2 regions of the Eubacterium sp. AB3007 genome follow, and region 1 is predicted to be linked to the other one. Evidence: riboswitches for the same ligand, from Rfam matches in the RefSeq annotation. Region 1 holds a riboswitch; the other holds the start of a gene.
The links. A riboswitch is a leader RNA that binds a small molecule or an ion and turns the genes downstream of it on or off. The one in region 1 is predicted to bind cobalamin.
Positions count from the first base shown of each region.

Region 2: another riboswitch for cobalamin. It lies ahead of P156_RS0108955 (hypothetical protein); the one in region 1 lies ahead of P156_RS0104450 (hypothetical protein).

Region 1 is NZ_JIAD01000001.1:884,264-889,311, reverse strand. Features, by position in the region: gene P156_RS0104470 (prephenate dehydratase domain-containing protein) at 1-1,046, shown strand, start outside; gene P156_RS0104465 (chorismate mutase) at 1,048-1,308, shown strand; gene P156_RS11565 (shikimate kinase) at 1,329-2,519, shown strand; gene aroQ (type II 3-dehydroquinate dehydratase) at 2,519-2,950, shown strand; cobalamin riboswitch at 2,968-3,150, shown strand; gene P156_RS0104450 (hypothetical protein) at 3,323-5,048, shown strand, end outside.
Region 2 is NZ_JIAD01000001.1:1,887,501-1,892,548, forward strand. Features, by position in the region: gene P156_RS0108940 (hypothetical protein) at 1-645, shown strand, start outside; gene P156_RS12280 (hypothetical protein) at 1,185-2,372, shown strand; cobalamin riboswitch at 2,409-2,626, shown strand; gene P156_RS0108955 (hypothetical protein) at 2,717-3,007, shown strand; gene ilvB (biosynthetic-type acetolactate synthase large subunit) at 3,450-5,048, shown strand, end outside.

The DNA.
Region 1 (5,048 bases):
CGGAGGAGAGAAAGGCACAGGGGCTGCAGGTGCTGGATCCGATCCGGGAGCGCACCAGGCTGGAGGAGATCACGGGAGAGGCGCCGGCGGAGTTTGCCGGATACAGCAAGGTTCTCTACAGCACCCTGAACGAGCTGATCCGGGATAACACCAGGGCAGCCGTGATGGAGGATACGGAGCTTGTCAAGATGATCCGAAATGCCTGCGAAGGGACACCGCGAGTATTTCCCGAGCGCGCCATGGTAGCCTGTCAGGGCGTACAGGGAGCGTATCAGCAGCAGGCCTGTGACCGGCTTTTCTCCATGCCGCAGATCATGTACGCAAGGAATTTCAACGGCGTTTTCGCTGCCATCGAGCAGGGGCTATGCCAGTACGGGGTGCTGCCGCTGGAGAACAGCACGGCGGGCTCCGTCAACAGCATTTACGAACTGATGAGCAAGTACAGGTTCTATATCGTCCGAAGCGTGCGGCTGAAGATCGATCACTGTCTTCTGGCGAAGAAGGGCACAAAGCAAGGCGAGATCAGGGAGATCTTTTCCCACGAGATGGCTATTCTTCAGTGTCAGGACTACCTGAAGAATTTTGCGGGAGTGAAGGTGACGGTGTGCAGCAACACCGCAGAAGCGGCAGAACGCGTGGCTAGTTCGCAGCGCCGTGATGTGGCTGCCCTGGCTTCCTATGAGTGTACGGAACTCTACGACTTGGTGTGCCTGGAGGATTCTGTACAGGATAGCGAAAACAACTACACCAGGTTCATTTGTATTAGCAAGGATCTGGAGATCTACCCGGGGGCCAACAAGACCTCGATGATGCTGTCCGTGGCACATCGTCCGGGGGCGCTGTACAATGTGCTTTCCAGTTTCAATGCGCTGGGGATCAACATTTCCAAACTGGAGTCAAGGCCCATCGGCAGTCGGGATTTTGTGTACCGCTTCTATTTTGATATCGATGCGGAGGCGTACTCAGAAAAGTTTATTCGTCTGATGAACCAGATCCAGGAACTGTCTGCGGAGTTCCGTTATCTTGGAAGCTACAGCGAGGTATGACATGGAATTGAAGGACTACAGAGCTGAGATCGACAGGATCGACAGGGAGATCGTCTCACTGTTTCAGCAGCGCATGCGGACCTGCGAAGGGATCGCCAGATACAAGCAGGCAAACAACCTGCCCGTGATGGATACTGGCCGGGAACTGGAGAAGATCGATCAGGTCAGGGGACTTGTTGATAAGGATATGGAAAAATATATAGAATTGTTATATAATGTAATTATGAAGATGAGCCGAGCTCATCAGAAGGAAATCGTGTAGAACTAACTTAGGAGGAGAACATGGCTAAGTATGGTCTGATCGGGGAACACCTTTCCCACAGTTATTCCCCGATGATCCATAAGATGTTCGGGGATTATGAGTATGATCTGCTGGAAGTGACGGAAGAGGAACTGCCCTCCCTGTTGCATTCCGAGGAGTACCAGGGGTTTAATGTGACGATACCGTACAAGACCATCGTATCGGGGATGTGTGACGAGATCAGCAATACCGCACACAGGATCGGAGCGGTGAACACAGTGGTGAAGCGGGAGGATGGCACGCTGTACGGCTGCAACACCGATTATCTGGGATTTCGCTATCTGATGGAGAAGAACAAGATCTACCCCGGTGGTCAGAAGTGTCTGATCTTCGGAAGCGGAGGAGCGTCCAGGACGATCCAGTGTGTGCTGGAGGATCTCGGTGCCAAGGAGATCGTCGTCATCTCCCGCAACACAGAGGAGAACTACAACAACATCGGCCGTCACCACGATGCTACGATCCTGGTCAACGCGACACCGGTGGGCATGTACCCGGACAACCTGCGGAAGCTGGTGGATCTGGGGCAGTTCGACGAACTGAAGGGCGTTGTGGATGTGATCTACAATCCGGCGCGGACGCTTCTGATCCTGGACGCAGAGGCTCGGGGGATCCCCTGTGCCAGCGGCCTTGACATGCTGGTCGCGCAAGCCTGGGAGTCAAGCGAGCTCTTCCAGGGGACGGACATTGACAAGGACGAGATACTGGAGGTAGCAGAAGCCTTGCGGGCGGAGATGCAGAACATGATCCTGATCGGTATGCCGGGAGCCGGCAAGACCATGCTGGGACGTAAGATGGCCAAGGCCCAGGGAAGGGAATTCCTGGACGTGGACGACATGGTGGAAGAACGGGAAGGCATGTCGGTTGCAGAGATCTTTGCCCAGAAGGGGGAGGCCTACTTCCGGAAGATCGAGACAGAGGAACTGGAGAAGGCCTGCAAGCGGACCGGCGTGGTGATCGCCACCGGTGGTGGTGTGGTGAAGACCAAGCGTAACTACAACATTATCCGCCAGAACGGACGGGTGGTCTGGATCAAGCGGGATCTGGACAAGCTGGAGACAGACGGAAGACCGCTCTCCATCTCCACACCGGTGCAGCAGCTGTACGACGAGCGGAAGGATCTCTACGAGTCGTGGAGCGACTATTTTATCGATAATAACCAGGAGATGAAATGATGCGTGTCATGGTCATCAACGGTCCCAATCTGAATATGCTCGGGATTCGGGAACCGGAAATCTACGGGAGCAAGACCTACGAGGATCTGATCCATTACATGGAAGGGGCTGCAGAGGCGCTGGACGTGGAGATCGTGGAGTTCTACCAGTCCAACCACGAGGGGGATCTGGTCGATGCAATCCAACGGGCCTACAGCACTTGCGACGGGATTGTGATCAACCCGGGGGCCTACACTCACACCAGCATCGCGCTTTTGGATGCGGTGAAGACAGTAGGACTTCCCGTGGTGGAGGTGCACATCTCCGACCCGGACAAACGGGAGACGTTCCGCAAGCGGTCGTATATCCGCAGAGCCTGCATCGCCACGGTGAAGGGCATGGGGCTGGATGGGTATATCGAGGCACTGAAGATATTGACAAGACATCAATAATATGATATAAATAGTGATGTTTGTTTCAATTTTTGTGTTCTCTCGCAAGAGAGCTAAGAGGGAAACAGGTGAAAGTCCTGTGCGTTCCCGACGCTGTAATTGATTTGGGTCCTTCACTATGCCAATGGCTTTGTCTGCTGTGAAGGCGAGGGGCCGTATCGTCATGAGCCAGAAGACCTGCACAAAGATTATTTATATATGTAGCGGATGACTATATGTATAGATCGAGAGAGGACACACCTTGGCATAATGAAGGTACTGGCTTAGGCAGGCGAGTCCGATGTTTACGTAATGTTGCTTACAGGAAATCTGTGTGATCGAACGGTTTTATATGGGCCTCCGTTGCATATGAGATGCAAAGGAGGTTTTTAATTGAAGAAAATCGGAAGTAGACTGACAGTAATCATGTTGTCTGTCATGTTGGTGGTGACCATGATGGTGCCATCGGTCTCGTTTGCGGCAGATGGCAGTGAGACAGAAGGGATACAGGAAGCCACTGCGGCACCGGCGCAGGTGCTGGAGGATGGTACGTATAGTGCGGTGGCCACCACGGACAGCGGAATGTTCAAGTTTTCAAAATGTACCCTGTATGTGCAGGATGGTATTATGAGTGCGGTGCTGTCCCTCTCAGGGAGCGGGTTCAACCGCCTGTACCTTGGATCGGCCAAGAAAGCAGCGTCTGCAAATGCAGACGATCTTCTTTACTATGCTGATGAGGATGGGCATTTCACATTCTGGCCTGTACCGGTGCGGGCGCTGGACGAAGAGATCCAGGTCGCGGCGCATGCCTATAGAGACGGCAGAGATACCTGGTATGATCACAAGGTGACCATCAAATCTGCAGGATTGAGCAAGGTGAGTGATGGCATACAGCGTCCTTCTAAGAAACTGGAAGCAGCAAAATACATCCAGCAGCATTACGTTGCGGAAGGGATCTTTGCGGACGAGGGCGATGCTACGCTGTCGGGAGATGGCTATCTGGTATCTGCTTACAACGACAAGGGCGAGAAGGTAGAGGCCTTGAAGCTTAAGCAGCCGGAGAATGGCATCTTCAAAAGCGGATGGACGTTCTCGGATGAGACGCTGTTTGGTGGCGCAAAGTCCTCGGGCAGCAGTTTCTCTCTGGAAGAACTCAAGGAAGACACCAAGGTAGAGGCAACTCTGTCTCTGTATAAGCCGACCGAAAAGGACGAGGCGATCGATGCTGGGACTGCGGAGCCTCTGGCCTCACAGGCGTTCACCCTGTATCTGTCCGCCAGCCCGGCAGAGTCCGCGGCGAGCATCCAGGCAGTGGATGTGCGCACCGGTGAAGTCGTGACCGAGGGCGTAGAGATCAAGGTCACCTGGAAGATTTCCAGAAAAAAGACCGGAGAAGTGAAACCGGATCAGGATGGAAAATACAAGTTGACGCCCGGGACCAAGTATACGGTTAAGGCGACGACGACTGCGGCCTCTGGGTATTATACAGGAAACCAGGTAGAAGGCCGCAGCTATACAGGCAGCTTTGTGCCGAAGACAGTGAGTGAGACCTACGAGATCCCCGTTGTCCCGGAGAAGGACTGTAAGGACCTGATGACGGTCAAGATCATCGATGAGGAGACTGGGGAACCAGTTCCCCAGGCAGAGCTCAAAGTCTCTGTAGGCAAGATAAATGATATTCAGCCAGAGGATGGCAAGTACAGTGTCTGGCACGGCGTCTACACCAACTGTTCGGTGACGGCAGATGGCTATCTGGCCCAGACGGCACGTGTCATTCCGGATCAGCGCGATTACGAGGCCGTGGTGGCGATCCGCAAACCTAGGACCTACCGCGTCAAGCCCCTGTGTGAGGTTCCCTTAGGGTATCCTGAGATGAAGAACAAGACTGTTCAGGCCTTCTTCGATGGGAATGCGGACAGCCCCATGGAAGCCGAGGAGGATGGGGCATATGTGCTGAAGGAGAAAGAACGAGTACAGTTCGTCGTTCAGTCGGAGAACTATTTGGAATGTAAGTGGTTCTATACGGCAGGAAACAAAGATCCGGAGATCCTTGATGTGACCACTACCCCGGCTAGCAAACCCAGCGCGACGAACAAGACACTCCTTGAGATGAAGATCC
Region 2 (5,048 bases), 1.0 Mb from region 1:
AAGTGTCTGGTCACCGCGGTCCACACACAGGAGAGCGAGGTGGACCTGGAGTTTCTGTACCGGTATGACAGGGTGGAGATCAGCCTGAAGGAGCTGGTAGAGGCGGGGCTTCCCAGGGGGAAGGCGTTGTCCCGGATCTCCGGCAAGGTGCAGAACACCGTGGAGCGCTGGGAGTCGGTGGACAAAACCATGGCCAGTGTCAGCGGGCAGGTGGCACCGGATCTTCCCAGGGACCACTGGTCGCTGGATCGGCCGGCGCTGTTGGAGTACGGCTGGGAAATCACGACCGATCGCTGTGTGACGCTCTACACCGAGGAGTCCTTCCTGCTGGAGGAGGATGCGCTGATGCCGGAAGAGGTGGAGCCTTTCTTTGGGGTGAAGGAACAGAATTACGGAGTGATCCGGCAGATCTGGATCCTTTGCGAGGATCAGCTCTATAGCGCGGAGATAGCCCGTGAGAAGAAGCGCGCCCGTATCACCTGGGGGGAGGAACTGGCGGTGGCGCTGGCTGAACGTTATAACGAGTTCGGCCCCTGTGAGAACGCCAAATTCTATATCATGCCACGGCCCATGCTGGAGCACATCCTCGGCGGGAGGCCGCTGCCGAATGAGGATGTATACTATATGGTGATCGACGGGGAGTGACCGCCGGGGTCTGTTTCGGCACAAAAAAAAGAATGATCACCATTCTTATTGAACAAAAAAGGGAAGTACCGACATGTTCTGATTTTGTCCAAAGCCTTATATGTGAACCCCTCACTACTTCCGAGGGGGAATACCTTCCACTTTGACACAAATCCTTGACTTCTACGATAGCCTGGACCAGACAACACATCGGTACTTCATCTTATTCCGTTTTCTCTCTTCACAGTCTTAGGACTCACCCTCCTTCTCTCTCCACATCCTCTCGGATGTAGCTTATTCGCAAGCGATCTCTAAACTCATATACCTTCATCTATGTTCGCCCTGATGTCAATGGATCTGCATCATGTGGCGCTGTTTACTCTATCGCTTTATCTGGCTAAATAATACATCGAATTTTCAGAAAAGTCAAGCGTTTTTCGGCAGATATATTGTATACTTTCGATGGCGCAGCAAAAGCTTTGTGCCCGCCGCCGTATGATTGACGTTGCTTCAGATTCCAACTATAATGAAAATAAGGCTTGTATTGAAGGAGGAAGGCTTTGGCTGAGAGAGAAAGAGAAGAAGGGTCGGCGGTGCGTACCCTGCGGTTCGCGGGCGCATTCACCGCTTGGGTCATCGGCAGCGGGTTTGCAACGGGTCAGGAGATCCTGCAATTCGTCACCAGCTATGGATACCAGAGTTTCCTGGTGTTGCTGGTGCTGCTGATCGGCTTCACGGTCATGGGGTTTACCCTGACCACCGTGGCGTTTGACCACCGGGCCATTACGACTGAATGCGTTGGGGCGCCGGATGCCGGGACTACCCAGGGCGGCCAGGCGCGTGGGGCTGCCTTCCGCCACTACCATTACTTCTGTGGTAGGCGGCTGGGAGCGGCTTACAACTGGGTCGTGCCTTGCGTGCAGGTGATCCCATTCAGCATCCTGCTTTCCGGAGCCGGGGCGACGCTGGAGGAGTATTATGGTCTTCCACACACTGCCGGCGTGCTGATCATGGCGGCGCTGGTGCTGCTCACGTACTTCGGGGGGTTTGAGAGGCTCACCAGCGTGGTGGCATTGATCGGTCCGGTGATCATCTTGTTCACGCTGGTGGTGGGTACGGTGACCATCCTGCGGGACTATGGGAACTTTGGCGATGTGGCGCAGTGGCAGGGGGCGCTAGCCGGGAAACAGAACACCAACTGGTGGCTTGCCAGCGCGATCCTCTACGTGTCCCTGAACTTTGTGTGCGGCAGTGTGTACTACACGGAGCTGGGAATGTCGGCCCGGTCCCGGCGCGAAGTATACCTGGGTACAGGCCTGGGGGTGCTGGCCCTGGTAGCCATCGTCGCCATCACCAGTACGGCGATCCTGCTGAATGCGGGAAACGTGGCAGCGCTGGATATTCCTACGCTCTACCTCGCCGTGCGGATCTCGCCGGTGCTTGGTGCGTTCTTCTCCGTGACGCTGGCGCTGGGGATCTACTCCTCCGCGGCGACAGCACTCTTTGTCATCGTGAAGACGGTGTCCGGCAATGTAGCTGTGGTTGCTGCCCACAGGAACCTGACTGCGGTGATCGCCACCGTCATTGCGACCACCATCGGGATCTTCAACTTCGGCAACCTTATCAGCGTATTCTATCCGCTGATGGGACTCATGGGGATCGTGTTTACTGCCTGCGTGTTCTGGCGCTGTGCACAAAGCCTTGCTTGCGCGGCCGGCCGCCACGGGTTGCCTGAAATTCCCCGTTGAATCCGAAACTGATCAGGTGTATACTGGATATGTAGTTGAATAGTCATGCTCTATCATGGCCTCGCAGGCGTATGGCGGCGGGGCTGAGGGAACCGGGTGGGAATCCCGGGCATATCACGGTGCTGTGAGTATAGGAGTCGCTTCCCATGGCGAAAGCCGGTCATTGGGGAAACCTGAGAAGGCGGGAGGCGGTGTGGGCTGAGGAAGGCCCGGCTGTACGAGCCAGAAGACCTATGATGGGAGATGGGTTTGAAAGATACGAGAAATAACGGTCGTAGCAGTGTTGCTGCGGCTTTTTTTCATTCTCTCGGAGGTAGAGCGGTGAAGGTAAGAAAGGAGTCCCAATGAACGTTAACTGGTTTAAGAATCCCGACAATGTAGTCTATGCCACCTGCGAGCAGTTTGCCGACAACTTTGGGAAGGAGACAGGCATCCCCGACCTGAAGAAGAAACTGGAGGCTTTTCATAATGACCCGGAGGCTACCGAGGAGAACCTGAAGGGCATGAAACGCACCTACCTGAAGCTGCTGGTCCCAAACAAGGTGTTCGACGAGAAGATCGACATGGGAGACAGCGTGTGGGTGTACATGGGAGAGAACTACGAGGCGTACTGCATCTACTGGCCGGAGGAGTAAGGCGTGATGTGAAAACGCGTCAGAAGTTTTGTCACGCCTGGAATTTCCTTCGTTTTGTTGGGGTGGTCCATTCTGAAGGAATGGCAAAAAAATATTCTTTGGAAGAAAAATCCTAATATTTGGAATATCCGAGCGGTTGGATTCCTTCAGATTACCTGAAACAAGCCATCTGAAGGAATATTTTTTTTGCTTTCCTTCAGAATACCCGAATTGAATTCTCCCAAGGAAAATGTTGAAGTGTGAGAAGGCAAGGGTTTGTTTTCTATCCACCGGTTTCCAGGAGAGGACTGCAGTCGGGTGGATTAGACTTGTCTACACTCTGGAACTGCCTCATTTTGAGACAGCACCTTTTTCGTGGAGGAAATCTACTTGCTGATATAGACTTTGCAGACCAGATTTGATACAATAAACGAATAGACTATAAGTAAACGAGGTGAGTATATTGACTGGTGCAGAAGCTATGGTGAAATGCCTGGAGGCAGAAGGGATCACCACCATCTACGGGTATCCGGGAGTGGCGATCGCGCCGTTCTACGACGGGCTCTATGATTCTTCGATCGAGCATGTACTGGTTAGGGAAGAACAGTCAGCGGGACACGCGGCCAGCGGATGGGCCAGGGTCTCCCGCAAGCCGGCGGTCTGTGTGACGACATCCGGTCCCGGGGCGACCAACCTGATCACGGCTCTGGCCACCTGCTATGCGGACAGTATTCCGGTGGTAGCCATCACGGGACAGGTTTCCAGCGATCTTCTGGGAAGGGATGTGTTCCAGGAAGCCGATATCACAGGCGCTACGGAGTCTTTCACCAAGTACCGTTACCTGGTGAAGAACGTGAACGACATCCCGCGTATCTTTAAGGAGGCATTCTATATCGCCTCCACTGGCAGGAAGGGACCAGTGCTGATCGATGTGCCCATCGACATCCAGATGGCGCCCCTGAAGAGGGAGTTCAACTACGAGGAGATCGAGGTGAGTATCCGCGGGTACAAGCCCCCCGGAAACAAGGGCAACAAACAGCAGATGCGGAAGGTCATCGCGGCCATCAACAAAGCCACCCGTCCACTGCTTTGTGCAGGAGGCGGCGTCATCCTGGGGGATGGCGAGGAGCAGGTGAGGGCTTTCTGTGAGAAATACAGCATCCCGCTGGTGCACACCATGATGGGGATGGGCGTGATGCCGAAGAAGCATCCGCTCTATTTCGGCATGCTGGGAAACAACGGCAAGCCATACGCGAACAAGGCGGTGGTAAACAGCGACCTGCTGATCATCGTGGGGGCGCGTATTGCGGATCGGGCAGTGGCCAAGCCCGGTAATCTGGAGCGCCAGGCGAAGATCATCCACATCGACATCGATACGGCGGAGATCGGCAAGCGGCTGGGTCCCACCATTCCTCTGGTGGGCGACGTGAAGGACATCTTCAACCAGCTGGCAGAGGAGGATATCCACATCGACACCCGGGAGTGGCTGGGGGAGTTGAACTCCATCAAACACGGTACGGTGGACACCCGCGTGTTCAGCGACAAGCTAGTGAACCCCAACTATCTGGTACAGGAACTGTCCGGTCGGATGGAGGAGGACGCTATCTATGTGGCGGATGTGGGACAGAACCAGCTCTGGTCGGCGGATAATTATGTCATGAAGAGCGGTCGGTTCCTGACCACCGGCGGCATGGGAACCATGGGGTATTCCATTCCCGCGGCCATCGGTGCCAAGATGTGCCAGCCGGACAAGCAGGTTGTTGCGGTCTGTGGCGATGGAGCCTTCCAGATGGCCATGAACGAACTGGCGACGGCCAGGGTCAACAACGTGCCGCTGAAGGTGGTCATCGTGAGGAACCGCGTACTGGGGCTGGTGCGTGAGTATCAGATGAACACCTACAAGGCTCGGTATGAGGGAATCTCACTGTACGATCTGCCGTACTACGATAAGATCGCAGAGGCTTACGGCATGGAATACTTGCATATCGAAAATAACGATGAGGTCATCCCGACCATCGAGAAGTTCCTCGCCATGGAGGAACCCTGTCTGATGGTGGTGGAA